DNA from 2 places in the Aeribacillus pallidus genome. Region 1 is predicted to be linked to the other one. Evidence: riboswitches for the same ligand, from Rfam matches in the RefSeq annotation. Region 1 holds a riboswitch; the other holds the start of a gene.
The links. A riboswitch is a leader RNA that binds a small molecule or an ion and turns the genes downstream of it on or off. The one in region 1 is predicted to bind preQ1.
Positions count from the first base shown of each region.

Region 2: linked by a shared signal. The riboswitch ahead of queF (preQ(1) synthase) and the one ahead of queC (7-cyano-7-deazaguanine synthase QueC) in region 1 are both predicted to bind preQ1.

Region 1 covers NZ_JBCNBW010000027.1:12,060-19,234, forward strand. The annotation lists gene ABES52_RS06545 (Hsp20/alpha crystallin family protein) at 394-846, shown strand; partial or broken gene ABES52_RS06550 (S8 family peptidase) at 945-2,365, opposite strand; gene ABES52_RS06555 (alpha/beta fold hydrolase) at 2,829-3,608, opposite strand; gene queE (7-carboxy-7-deazaguanine synthase QueE) at 3,802-4,530, opposite strand; gene queD (6-carboxytetrahydropterin synthase QueD) at 4,523-4,966, opposite strand; gene queC (7-cyano-7-deazaguanine synthase QueC) at 4,963-5,628, opposite strand; PreQ1 riboswitch class I at 5,721-5,764, opposite strand; gene thrB (homoserine kinase) at 5,968-6,891, opposite strand; gene thrC (threonine synthase) at 6,888-7,175, opposite strand, start outside.
Region 2 covers NZ_JBCNBW010000020.1:8,244-15,418, reverse strand. The annotation lists gene ABES52_RS04835 (ATP-grasp domain-containing protein) at 1-629, shown strand, start outside; PreQ1 riboswitch class I at 767-812, shown strand; gene queF (preQ(1) synthase) at 911-1,408, shown strand; gene ABES52_RS04825 (nitric oxide synthase oxygenase) at 1,549-2,637, shown strand; gene ABES52_RS04820 (helix-turn-helix domain-containing protein) at 2,706-3,077, shown strand; gene mreBH (rod-share determining protein MreBH) at 3,282-4,286, opposite strand; gene ABES52_RS04810 (methyl-accepting chemotaxis protein) at 4,535-6,193, opposite strand; gene ABES52_RS04805 (BMP family lipoprotein) at 6,213-7,175, opposite strand, start outside.

The DNA of each region.
Region 1 (7,175 bases):
ATTGAAACGCTTACATGGACATTTTAACACTAAGAAATGCTAAGATAAAGGTAAAATTTGAAAAATGTTAATTTTTTGTGACAAAAAATTTTTCTTTACTACAGAATAAAAATAATTTTCTTTCTAATTGACTATTCTGAAATAATTACCCCTATGACCCCTTTCATCTTCCATCATACCAATTATCAATAAACATCTTACTACTGTTCAGAAAAAATTCCAACGATTTTTTTAAAAATTTTGTCACCTATTGGCTTGCGTTTCCAATTGAATGCCTTATCTTAGCTTAGTCAATTGATGCATTATAAAGTACCGTTTGTTGCTCAAACGCATATTAGTAATGTAGGCATCATTTTTAAGATAGTACCCTTTTTTGAAAGGATGACACCTATAATGTTACCATGGAATTTATTCCCTTTCCATAAAAACGACCAAAGTCCATGGAAAGGGTTCTCTCCCAATCAAATTGAGAAATATATGGCTGATTTTATGTCCAACATGATGAGGAACTTTCAAAATGAAGGAATGTCTCCTTTATCAACAACCACAGTGGACAAAGCTCCATCATCATCCCCATTTCAATATGATGTATTTGAAACGTTTGAAGAAGTGTTTGTCCGCATTCGGCTAAAGGAAGACTGTTTATCAGCTTTAAAGCTGTACCATACTTCTAACCAAGTTATTTTAGAGCATGTTCCAGAAGAAAATGATCGACATGTTATCTCCCTTCCAGCTCTTGTGAAGAAAAAAGGCGGTAATGCTTTATATAAGGAAGGAATTTTAGAACTTCGTTTTCCGAAAAGTCACGATTGGCAATTTACCGAATTAACGATCCAAGATGAGTGATGCCCAACACCCTTCTATCCTTTTTCTATATCCTGTAATCAATGGAAAGATACCTATAACGAAAAAGAGCCCCCATTAAGGAAGCTCTTTTTAATTTCTTATTGTAAGGCATTCAATGCATTTAAATGACCTGCTCCAAATACCTTTTTCTCCTGGGCTTTCACTGGATCAACGGCTTTTTTTCGAAGTAATTCAGCTAGTTTATGCGGTTCCATCTTTCCGTATTTATCGACTAATAAAGCGGCCACTGCTGAAACTTTTGGGGTTGCCATGGAAGTACCAATACTATAATAATAACCCCCATTTTCACTAGTACTTAAAGTAAATTCGTTACGATACAGTTGTTGCTCTAGATATTGATCAAATGTACCATTCGCTAAATACTCTAAATACATCCGGTAGTCACCACCGGGAGCTGCAATGTCAATAAATCCCGGACATAATTGGAATAAAGGGCTAATTCATCGTTAGGTCCTGTAGCAGATACAGTGATCACACCTGGAATCGTTCCTGGTACTTCAAATCCAGCTCCTTGAAAATAAAAACCGTCCCCACCGTATTCAGCGTTTAAAAAGTCAGTAACTTCACGTTTGTTTGTAGCATTAATTCCATCATTTCCCGCAGCTACGACGACTAACGAACCTTTTTCCGTCACGTATTGAACCGCTCGTTGATATGCCAAGAAATCGGCTACATCGTTCCCTAACTTTATTTTTTCTCCCGTTACTGGATCAACATAAAACACTTGGCCTAATATATCAAAGCCGCCTAAACTCATCGAAATGACGTCTGCACCATCGTTTGCTGCCGCTATCATCGCCTCGTAAATCCAAGCTGATTCCGCAGATCCAGTTCCAAAAACACGATACGCACGAATACCTGTATTAGGTGCAACCCCAACCATATTTCCGTTGGCGGCAATGGACCCAGCTACGTGACTCCCATGTCCATGTTTATCATCGAAGGCGTTAGGATCTCCTGTTTCTTCTGGCTCGGTTCCTCTAAATCCACCTTCAGGGACAAAGTTTTTGGAACCAGGTAGTAAGTTCACAACAAGGTCAGGATGGTCTCGGTCAATACCAGTATCGATAATTGCAACTACCACATCATGAGAACCAGTGCCTAACTCATAACTAGCTCCGTTTTGAGTAATGCGTTGAATATCCCACTGCAAATCCCATAATGGGGAATTCGTGTACGATTCGGCATCTAGTGGAATTTGTTCTACTTCCGGAACTTCCCACGATACAGCTGGGTTTGCGATGGCCACTTGTCCAAATGTACGAATTTTTTCGAATTCATCAGCTGTCGCTTTTACTTGTAGAAACCCGATTTCTTCAACTTCATAAACAATTTCAATTCCAGCATTCGTTAGTTGTTGTTTAAAGTTTTCTGGAACGTGTTCTTCATGTAATAGTATGGAATAGTAATGTTCCTGTTCGTTAACGATTTGAGCATTCACCGCGTTCGGAATCGCTAACCCACAAGCTAAAAGTAAAGACATCCATTTCTGCTTCATACCATCCCTCCTGTAAAAAATTGAAAAACATACATTTAAATAATTCTAAAAAAAAAAATGAAAATCCTTTTTTATTTTTAGGCTCTTTTAAACGATACTGTTGATATGTATTCATTACGCTTGTGGCGGACGCTTTCCGCGGGCAAGCCGCTTCCCTCGCTACGCTCAAGTATGGGTCTTGCTTGTCTTATTGTTTTCGCTGGAGTCGCCGCCGTGTGTACAACTTACTAAAAGTCAACAATGAAATATAACATAGCCTATTTTTAAAGGATTTTCAAAATTCAAAATTAAAGAGCTACTTATTACTACCATTGGTTGCAATGCATTTTCTCTCGGTAAAAGAAAGCAGAGACGCTCGACATCCTCACTTGATTATTCTTTTTCACTACACGAATATTCGTTTATTGTGAAATATTCATTTTTTGAAAAATTGAGTTAGAAAAATTCGATGATTACCTTTTGTTTACATAATATATTTATCGTAAATTCTTGTTATAAACTCCGATGTTAGTTGATTGACGACTTTTGCCCATCGTGTCGGCAATTGGTGATTAGCCCCCTTGATGTAATAAATTTCTTTCTGTGGGCAAACGTGATAATAGGATGCATGTTTGTTGATCCATGTTGCATTTTTACCATAAAGGAGCATTAATGGACAAGTAATAGAGGATAATTCACTTACACAATTAAAATGTAGTGCTTCCTTATAAAAATTTTCCCACGTCTTCCTATCAGCAGCTTCAATTTGTTGTCGTAATTGTTCTTCCAACCAACGATCTTTAAAGTGACTTTTCGCTAAAAGGGAAGTTAACGCATGCGGATGATGCCGAACCATATACATCCCTATTTGATGCTCAAGTCGAAACATTTTTGTTCGAACTATTGGATATCCTCCAGATAAGATGATTCCTTTGACAAGGTGAGGATACGTTAAAACGAATTTCTGCACGACACACCCTCCTGCCGAATAACCAAATAACACAACCTCATTTAGTTGTTCAGCTTGAATGATTGCATGTAGTTGCTCAACAAATAGGTCCAATAGTGGATAGCAATTGATGGTTTCACTGTCCCCATGTCCACTCAAGTCGATTAAATACAGCTGTGCCACCGATTGTAGCGGAAGTTGACGAAGAAACGTCTTTCTTCCCAATCCTGGAGGGTGAACAAATAAAAGAGTTGGTCCACTCGAACCTCTCTTTTCATATGCAATTTGCGCACCTCTAACTTTCACCATTTCCATAACCATACTTCCTCTCATAAGTTGTAAAAAAGCTAGGAGTTATCCATTTCTAAATAACTTCCGAATTTTGTTTATTATTTAACCAATGATAAAGGTATTTCAACTTTCTACGTAAACATTTCGAATGTTAGTTTATGTCATTTTCCATCTCTTCATTAAAAAAACGGTTCCACCATAGGCAGAACCGTCCGTTTTATACTCCTCGCTTATTCCCCCATACATACGTATGAAGCTGAGGGAGAATGCGTACTCGGGTCATGCGTTCATCGTTCATGACGCGGCTTATTAACCATTCGTATCGATTCACTAATCGATGTAACAGTAATCCATCATCATTATTATCATTTACCCATGAATTACCAGCTTGCACGTAAAAAGGAAGATGCGGATATCGTTTGTGTACCGTTACCGCATACTCATAATCTTTTTCGTCAAACACGACGATTTTTAAACTTGATTGTCCTTTCCCTTCCTCCGAAAGGCGACCAATGATCTTATCTAACGTTTTCCAATCTGTTTCCATACGGGAACTTGGGGGCTTTGGTGATAACGTTAACTCATCGATATGAAGCATCCAATCTTGCCAACGACTCCCTTGTGTTTCTAAAGCGACAACGATGTTATGTTCATGTAATAAATCAACCAACGGGCCAATCCCTTTTAAAAGAGCTGGATTTCCACCAGAGATCGTTACATGGGAGAAGTTGGATTGTCCTAATGCTTTCAGCTCATCCCAAACTTCTTCAGGCGTTAGCAAGCGAATATCATCTTTGCCAGACCCATCCCACGTAAATGCCGAATCGCACCACGCGCAAGCATAGTCGCATCCAGCTGTTCGAACAAACATCGTTTTTTGCCCAATGACCATCCCTTCACCTTGAATGGTTGGTCCGAAAATTTCGATCACTGGAATTTTATTCACGGAAGTCACCGTCTTTTGGTCGATAAATCACGTAGCTCGTTGGCGTTTCGCGTAAGAACACTTGAACGCATTTCGGTCGATTTGGTAATGTATCTAAATGTTTTTGAATAATTTCCCATATGGTTTGTGCAACAATTTCCGTTGTTGGGAAACGCTCGTGATCTTTATCGGAAAACTGATCGGTATGATCGTTTAATAGTGTGTGATCAAATCTTTTGTGAATTAATTTTTTAATATCCTGAAAGTTAATTAAAAATCCCGTTTCATCTAATTGGTCGCCTACAATCGTTACATTGACAAAATACGTATGTCCGTGGACTTGACTGCATTTGCCTGCTTTTTCATGAGGTATATAGTGGGCAGCGGCAAAATGAAAGTCTTTATTTAATTCGTAGCGATACGGATGAGAAACGGTAGGATAAATTTGTTGCATCATCCGTTCATCACCCCTTCTTTTTTCCGTAAATATTCAATAAGGCCACGCTTTCGAAGGTGACAGGCTGGACATTCTCCACAACCGTCCCCTTTCACACCGTTATAGCATGTTAACGTTTTTTCACGGACATAATCAAATGCACCTAACTCGTCAGCAAGCTCCCACGTTTCTGCTTTATTCAGCCACATTAATGGGGTATCAATAACAAATTGATAGTCCATCGCCAAATTTAACGTTACGTTGAGGGATTTAATAAATACATCTCGACAGTCAGGGTATCCACTAAAATCGGTTTCACAAACTCCTGTCACAATATGTTTGGCTCCGATTTGTTTCGCTAATACAGCGGCAAATGATAAAAATAATAAGTTTCGGCCATCGACAAACGTCGTTGGTAATTGACCTTGCTCTTGTTTGATTACAATATCATCTCTCGTTAACGCATTGGGAGCGAGCTGATTTAATAAACTCATATCTAATATATGATGTTTCACACCTAATTCTTTAGTGATTTCTTTTGCACACTCTATCTCTAATGAATGGCGTTGACCATAATTAAACGTCACCGCTTCTACTTCTTGAAATTGTTTTTGTGCCCAAAATAGACATGTTGTACTATCTTGTCCACCACTAAATACGACAATTGCTTTTTCCTGTTTCATACATCTATCTCCTTTCGTCTATCTACTGAAAGAAGAAAGGGATCCATGAACTTTGCTCTATGAAAAACTAAAAGAATAGAGGAAAATAAGCATTTTCCGTAGTTTTTTATAGAGGGAGTTCGCGAACCTCTCCTGCATGAACTACCATACAGAATTCTTCTTTTAGTTTTTTCTAAATAACTACCAAAGCATCATTATATAAAATTTCACTCAATGTGACCATGATTTTATCTTAAAAAATATGTTAAAAATATTTAAAGTAGGACGGAACTTGGAATGTAACAATCCCGATGCACATAAAAAGCAGTCAACATCAAATTTAGTTGACTGCTTTTCTAATTATACAATATTTTCTGTCCGTCCTTGTGAATAGAACTGGACTTGAACTCCTTTTGGTTCAATACCTACCTTTTCAATAACAAATGATGGATAATGATAACTCAATTTTTTTTGGATGTGCTCGCCAAATCCTTTCGGCACAATTGAAATCATGGTTGGCCCCGCTCCGCTAATGGTTGTACCGAAAGCTCCAAAATATTTAGCTTGTTTACGTATAATCCGAAAATCATGAATCAGTGAGGCACGATACGGTTCATGAAAGAGATCTTTTTCCATCCAATCCCCTGCTTTTTCGTAATCTTTTTGAAGTAAGGCTGCAAGAACAAGATTCGCGATGGAGCTTCCCTTTGTTGCCTCTTCTCTTTGAAATTGACGAGGGAGAACGGACCTCGCAAGCTCGGTTTTTAATTCATAAGGTGGAATGATCATAACGATGTCCACATCGAATTGGTCGATTCGAACCCAATCAAATTCCTTCCCATCAAAACCATTGATGATAAAGCCGCCTAAAAGAGACGCACTGATGTTGTCTGGGTGTCCTTCAAAGTGAATCCCAAAGGATATTTTCTCCTTTGTTGATAAATTTAATTGAAGCAATTGGTTTGCTAATTCCACTCCCGCTACAACAGCAGAAGCACTACTGCCCAACCCTCGTGCTAAAGGAATATCACTTTCAACCATCACTCGACATGGAGGTAACGTCCGCTCATACCGTTTGGCTACTTGTTGGGCTACTTGGAAAATGAAATGGTCTTCTCCTGTTGGCAAATGAGATAAATGATCACTTTGATGCTGAAACACCCACTCGTTATTTCGTTCCACATAAAGGGTTAAATATTTTTGTAACGCTAAACCAAACGAGTCAAATCCGGGACCTAAATTTGCCGAACTTGCCGGAATTCGGAGGGAAAATAATTGGCTCATTGGTTAACCACACCATAAATATATTTTTTAATGGCATCTTGATCATAAGGAAGAACGGTTGGCTCTACTTGCAGTTGTTCTACTGCTATTTGTGGATCTTTTAGACCATTACCAGTTAGGACCGCTACCACTGTTGTTCCTTTAGGAATACGACCGGCTTCGACTTGTTTTTTTACTCCGGCAATTGAAGCACAAGAGGCAGGTTCAGCAAATACCCCTTCTGTTTTAGCTAATAAACGAAACGCCTGCAATATTTCTTCATCCGTAACATATGACATTTTGCC
Region 2 (7,175 bases), on a different contig from region 1:
GTCATGGCATTCAAACACCGAAAACGATCGCTGCGGTAGGGAAAGAGCAAATCATAGAAGCAGCGAAACAATTAAACGCTCCTTCCTTTATTACGAAACATAATCGTGCGGGAAAAGGATTAGGCGTTCAACTGTTTCATTCGGTTGACCAGTTAGCCGACTACGTCAATGGCCCTACGTTTGAAGAGCCAATCGATGGAATCACTCTGGTGCAAGAATATATTGAGTCACCAGACCAATCGATTATTCGCTGTGAATTTGTCGGCGGGAAGTTTTTATACGCTGTTCGCGTCGACACATCCGAGGGGTTTGAATTGTGTCCGGCGGATGTTTGCCAAATTGGCGATGCCTTTTGTCCGGTAGGAGAGGATACGAAGCAACGACCTAAATTCGAAATTATTGAAGGATTTAAGCACCCGATTTTAGCGAAATATGAAGACTTTTTACGTGAACAAGGCATCCACATAGCGGGTATCGAAATGATACAAGATAAAAATGGCAACGTGTACACTTACGATGTAAATACGAATACGAACTACAACAAAGAGGCAGAAGAAAAAGCAGGCCAATACGGTATGCTTGCGATTGCGCAATATTTAGGGGCGGAATTAGTTAAATTAGGCGAATAAGATTGTATAATTCCTATATTAAATAGAGGAATGCCTTCCTAGTGAAGGCCCTTTTTCGTTTCATATCCTTTCCATTGACAAGGACCAGTGAATTCTCTACTATTAAGTTTGTGAAACAACTGGATAACCCCGTGTAGACGGGAGAGGTTCATAGCTTAACCCTCTATAAAAAACTATGGATTTGCATTCGCCATATCCATGGAGGGTATGGTTTTTTTGTTTTTCAAGTTCATAGTTCCTCTCCGTCCTCCCTACACGGCAGGTGAAAAGGAGGATTACCCATGAGTGGAAGAAAAGATGAAGAATTAAAAGATTTAAGCTTACTAGGTAACCAAGGAACGAAATACATTTATGAATATTCACCTGATATTTTAGAGGCATTTGACAATAAACATCCTGACCGAGATTATTTTGTCAAATTTAATTGCCCAGAGTTTACAAGCTTGTGTCCAAAAACTGGCCAACCGGATTTTGCGACCATTTATATTAGCTACATTCCTGATAAGAAGTTAGTCGAAAGTAAATCGTTAAAATTGTATTTATTTAGCTTCCGAAATCATGGTGATTTTCATGAAGATTGTGTCAATATTATCATGAACGACTTAATCGACTTAATGGATCCAAAATATATTGAGGTATGGGGAAAATTCACTCCTCGAGGCGGCATCTCCATTGACCCATATTGCAATTACGGGAAACCGGGAACGAAATACGAAAAAATGGCCGAATACCGTTTAATGAATCATGATCTATATCCAGAAAAAGTCGACAATCGATAGAGATGAGTGGCTTTCGCTGCTCATCTTTTTTTACATCTTTTTCATTCAAAGAATATTCACGAAACTGTCACCATTAAGACCAGGACAAAATGTATTATTTCAATAAGATGGATATAAATTGTATGTAACGGGTGAACAACATGGAACAACAACGGTTATGGCAAGAAGCGTCGACATTTATTGATGTTTGTTATAAAGAACTCGGAAAGAGCGAAGCGGATATTGAAAGGCGAAAAAAAGATATTCGTGAAGCGATTGAGCGGGACGGATTTTATGAGCATACGTATGAAGAGTTAGCTCACGGGGCGCGCATGGCGTGGAGAAACAGTAACCGCTGTATTGGGCGACTGTTTTGGCAATCGTTACACGTGTTTGATGCACGCGGTGCAATGACTGAAGAAGAAATTTATGACCATTTAATCCATCACATTGATTTTGCCACGAATGAAGGAAAAATTCGCCCAACGATTACCGTGTTTGCGCCGGAACACAATGGGAAAGAACAGGTTCGTATTTGGAATCACCAGTTAATTCGGTATGCCGGTTACGAAACGCACGAAGGCATCATCGGTGATTCATCCTCCATATCGTTTACGAAAGCGTGTCAGTCGTTCGGTTGGCAAGGGGAAGGAACGCCGTTTGATGTTCTGCCGTTAGTGATCCAAGTGAATGGTCAACAACCAAAATGGTTTGATATTCTAAAAGAAGTCGTAAAGGAAGTTCCGCTTGAACATCCAGAGTATCCTTGGTTTGCTGACTTACAGTTAAAATGGTATGCGGTACCGATTATTTCGGATATGTATTTAGAAATTGGCGGCATTCGGTACACCGCGGCCCCGTTTAACGGGTGGTACATGGAAACGGAAATCGGTGCGCGCAATTTAGCAGACGACTATCGGTACAACATGCTCCCAACAATCGCCGAGTGGATGGGACTGGATACAAGTAAAAATAGCACGCTATGGAAAGATAAAGCACTCATTGAGTTAAATATCGCGGTACTTCATTCCTATAAAAAACACGGTGTGAGCATCGTCGATCATCATACCGCTGCGCAACAATTTAAATTGTTTGAACAACAGGAAGCTGCCGTCTGTCGTCATGTAACGGGTGACTGGACATGGCTCATTCCGCCAGTCTCACCAGCAACGACCCATATTTTTCACCAACCGTATGACAACACGATGATTTCACCGAACTTCTATTATCAAAAACGACCGTATGAGTAAAACTTCATGTTTAAATTAGGTGTTTATGTTAAGATAGATATATAGTAAAAAATGGAAGGGTGAATGGGTTGGGCGTCAAACAAACGATAGTAGCTTCTATAATTCTGGCGATCTCGATTGTAGCGGGCTGTTACTTGATTTCTGCCAAAAATGACCTTGGTGTCCACAACGGATTGGAAAGTCAACAAAATGATCAAGGCAGTGTTCTCCTAGATATAGATGAAGCTGCTGAGCTCCTTGGTTTATCGACAGAAGAATTAAAAAGAATTATCAAGACAGAACAATTACGTTTAGACCAAAATAGTAGTTTTTCAGGTACCATGCTGCCATATACAGTGATTGATGGGACGGTTTATTTTGAAAGATCTACTCTTTTACAATGGGCTCAAGCTATTACGTTAGAACATCGAAAATACATGGATGGTACGGTACATCAATAATATTGGAAACGCCCGGGCTTTGGCCACGGGCGTTTTCGTTTTGTGTGTTCAAACAGGTATCCTATATGCCGAATTAGGTATATTCTATGTGCTTAAATCTAAGTTTTATAAGCCCAATCTGGCAATGTATTTACCAAACTAGGAATCTATGTGCCAAACCTAACAGCTTTTGAACCAAATCTAATTTCTATAAGCAATTGATTTCTACGCCAACTGCATTAATTTTTTCATCACGTGTAATGAACGACCGGTCCCAATAGCAACCGATTCTAATGGATTTGGAGCCATGTGAACAGGAACGTCGATTTCTTGGCTAATCCATTCTTGTAAGCCGTTTAAAAGGGACCCGCCACCAGTGAGTACGACCCCGCGTTCAACGATATCGCCGCTTAGTTCCGGTGGACAATGTTCGAGTGTTTCTTTAACGATATTTAAAATGTCTTGAAGAGATTCTTTAATGGCTGTATGAATTTCTGTTGAAGTTAATGTAATCGTTTTTGGTAGACCTGTCACTAAATTTCTGCCGCGAATCTCCATTGTTTGTTCTTCGTGATCGGCGAGCGCATTTCCGATTTGTTTTTTTACTTCTTCGGCTGTTCGCTCACCAATCAGGAGATTATAGTGCTTACGTACGTATTGAATAATGTCATCGTCGAGTTTGTCGCCACCGATTCGAATCGATTGGGACGTTACGATGCCACCGAACGAAATGATCGCCACTTCAGTTGTCCCGCCCCCAATGTCTACAATCACGTTGGCCACTGGTTCGGAAACGGAAAGGTCAGCTCCAATAGCGGCTGCAACAGGCTCTTCAATTAAGATCACTTGTTTGGCCCCACAGCTTTTCACAGCATCATGAATCGCACGCCGTTCAACCGCCGTTGCCCCCGATGGCGTACAAACGACCACTCGCGGCTTTCGTACGGATATACCGATTTTTTTACTCACTTTTTTCATTAATAGTTTTAACATCTCCGTTGTCATATCAAAATCAGCAATCACTCCGTTTTTTAAGGGGCGGACTGCTTGGATGTTACTAGGTGTTTTTCCAATCATGTTTTTTGCTTCCGTTCCTACAGCAAGAACTTTTTTTGTTTCAATGTCAACGGCCACGACGGATGGCTCGTTAATAACAATGCCTTTATTCTTTGTATATACTAATATATTTGCTGTACCTAAGTCGATTCCTATATCTGTTGGTGAAAACATATGTAGCTTCAACCTCCACATTAATTCGGATACTATACCATTCATAAAGTATAAAGGAACTATGACGGTTGTTTTTCAGGAAATGAATGGTACTTGTGGAATGTTACAAAAGGGAATCGGCCGAAAGCTGATAGGAATCGGCTTTATTCATTGACCAGCTAATCGGTTGTAAAAAAAATTTAATATTTGTGAAATCATATTACAAATAAAAAAGCTGACCTCACCCGATATGGAGGTCAGCTAGTTGATTATAATTGAAAACGTTCTAGTTCTTTCTTTAATTGTTCTGTTTTTTGTTCAAGCACTTTTACTTGATCGGTCATATGTTTAAAGGCGTTCACTTGTTCTTCAGTGGTTGCCGAAATTTCTTCTGTACCGGCGGCTGTTTCTTCGGTCACAGCACTTATATTTTCAATGGCCATGTTAATGTTTTCGGTTTTGTGATTGGTTTCTGTTAACGTTTCACAAAGTTGATCTAATTGGTCGTATACTTTAGTGACGTTACGCATAATAGATTCAAACGATTGCTCAATTTGATCCATAGATTGCATTTGTTCTTGGGAGATGCCTTTTCCTTGACGTACGGCATCAACAATAGCTTGGGTACCTTGATTAATGTAGCCAAGCATCGATGTAATGGATTCAGTTGCTAATTTGGAGTCATCCGCAAGCTTTCGAACTTCTTCGGCAACGACAGCAAATCCTTTTCCGGCTTCTCCTGCACGTGCTGCTTCAATGGCTGCGTTTAAGGCAAGTAAGTTTGTTTGCTCAGCAATGGAGGTTACCGCATTGGCTGCTTCTTCAATTTTTGATGTATAGTTGGCGAATTCTTCAACGGCTCGTAGAATGTTATCCGTTGATTCGGAAACAAGATTTGTTAATTCACGTTGTTTTTGTACGTTTTCACGTCCATGCTTCACAGAAGTAAGTGCCTGGCTGCTAAAGTGGGACGACTGCTGACTTTCTTGCAAACTATGGGTCATTTCTTCGCTAATCGAGTTCATTAAGGAAGCAGTAGACTGAATGTTTTCGGAAATGTCTTGACTTCCTCGTGCTAATTCGTCAGTCGAAACAGCGATTTGGTTGCTACTTTCAAGTAAGCTCTGCATTTGATTGGATATTTCTTCAGTAAATTGCTTTACTTCTGTTCCAATGGTATCGACGGATTGTACCGTTTGTTTTAAGTTATGAACCATATGTTCGAATGCACCAGTCAGTTTTCCAATCTCCACGATTGATTTTTTATGACGATCATCCGTTAATTGCACCGTTAAATCCCCATTAGCCACTTGTTCTGCTTGTTGAACGAGCTGATGAATAGGCTTTGTGATTTGTTTTCCTAAATACCAAGAAACGAAAGTAGAACCGACAACGAGAATAATACTTCCGATAATGGATGAAGTAATAATAAATTCGATTTTTTTCTTCGTTTGATCAACGATATCACCATGCCATTGGGATGTGCGAAGCGACAGTAAATGCATATCGTTTAAAATACCGGAAATTCGTATCGATTGGCGTTTTACTTCCGGTAAATTTCCAGATGATAACGCTTCTTGAGAGGCATGGTATAAATTATCAAATTTTTGGTTCATTTTTTGTAAAATCGCGATATGTTCTTCTGTTTTTAATTTCCTTTTTAATTGAGTCAACTCATCTTGAACAACTTGTAATTGGGCGAGCGCTTCCGTTTTGTAGCTTTCCGATGGATTAAATGCATAGTTGGCTAACGCTTGTTTAGTAATAATGAAATCCCCGTTAAGTTGTTCAACGTCCAATAAAATTTGAACATCTTCTTTAGACGAACTTTGAATTTGTACAATTTGGAACAAGATAAATCCAATCATGATCGATGCAATAAGAACGGGAATAAGGCCTAAGATTAACAATCGTTTTCGTAAGGTCAATGTTACCTACTCCTCTTGTTTATTTTTCTGATTGAACAGTAATTTCGCCTGAAACGATTTTTTGTTTCGCTTTTTCAATTTGTTGTAGTTGGTCTTCGGAAAGGTCAATCACTCGAATCGGGGCAAGTCCGACCCCATTTTCTTTTAGACCTAATTCCAAATGCGTACCGTCTACTTCTCCGTTTTCCTTTAATCTTTTCGCCACTTCGTAAACAGCTACATCAATGTTTTTTAACATCGAAGTGACAATCGCTTTTTCGGCAATAAAGAACTGGTCGGAGTCAACGCCAGCAGCATAAATTTGTCGACGTTGTGCTTCTTCTAACGCACCAATTCCAGTAAACCCAGCTGCTGGATATAAAAAGTCCGCCCCGCTTTCGATTTGTTTTTGTGCAATGGCTTGTCCAAGTTGAGCATCACCAAAATTGTTCGCATACTCGACCATCACTTCGATGTCGGGATTGATGTATTGAGCCCCTTGGATAAAGCCCAATTCAAAATGGTGGATGACTGGTACATCGGCACCCCCGATAAAGCCAAGCGTATTCGTTTTTGATTGCATCGCCGCAATCATACCAATTAAAAAGCTGGCTTCCTGCTCTTTAAAGGTAATGGACATCACGTTTTTAAGCTCGCTATATCCATCAATTAATAAAAATTGTTGTTCGGGGTGTTCTTTCGCTACCTTTTCAAGCGCTTCTTGAATCGAAAAGCCAAGTCCAATAATTAAGTCATATCCTTCTGCAACTAGTTCATTCAATGCTTGTTCGTAGTTTCCATCCGGTTGTTCTTTATAATCAAATAAAATACCGAGTTCATCTCGAGCTTTTTCGAGTCCGCGAAAAGCAGAATCGTTAAAAGAGCCATCTCCAAGGCCGCTATCCGATAAAACAATTCCAATGGTGAGTTCATCTTTCTTCGTTGCTTGTTCTCCTTGTGCACATCCAGCAATAAGGATGAGCATCACCATTAAAATAGGAAA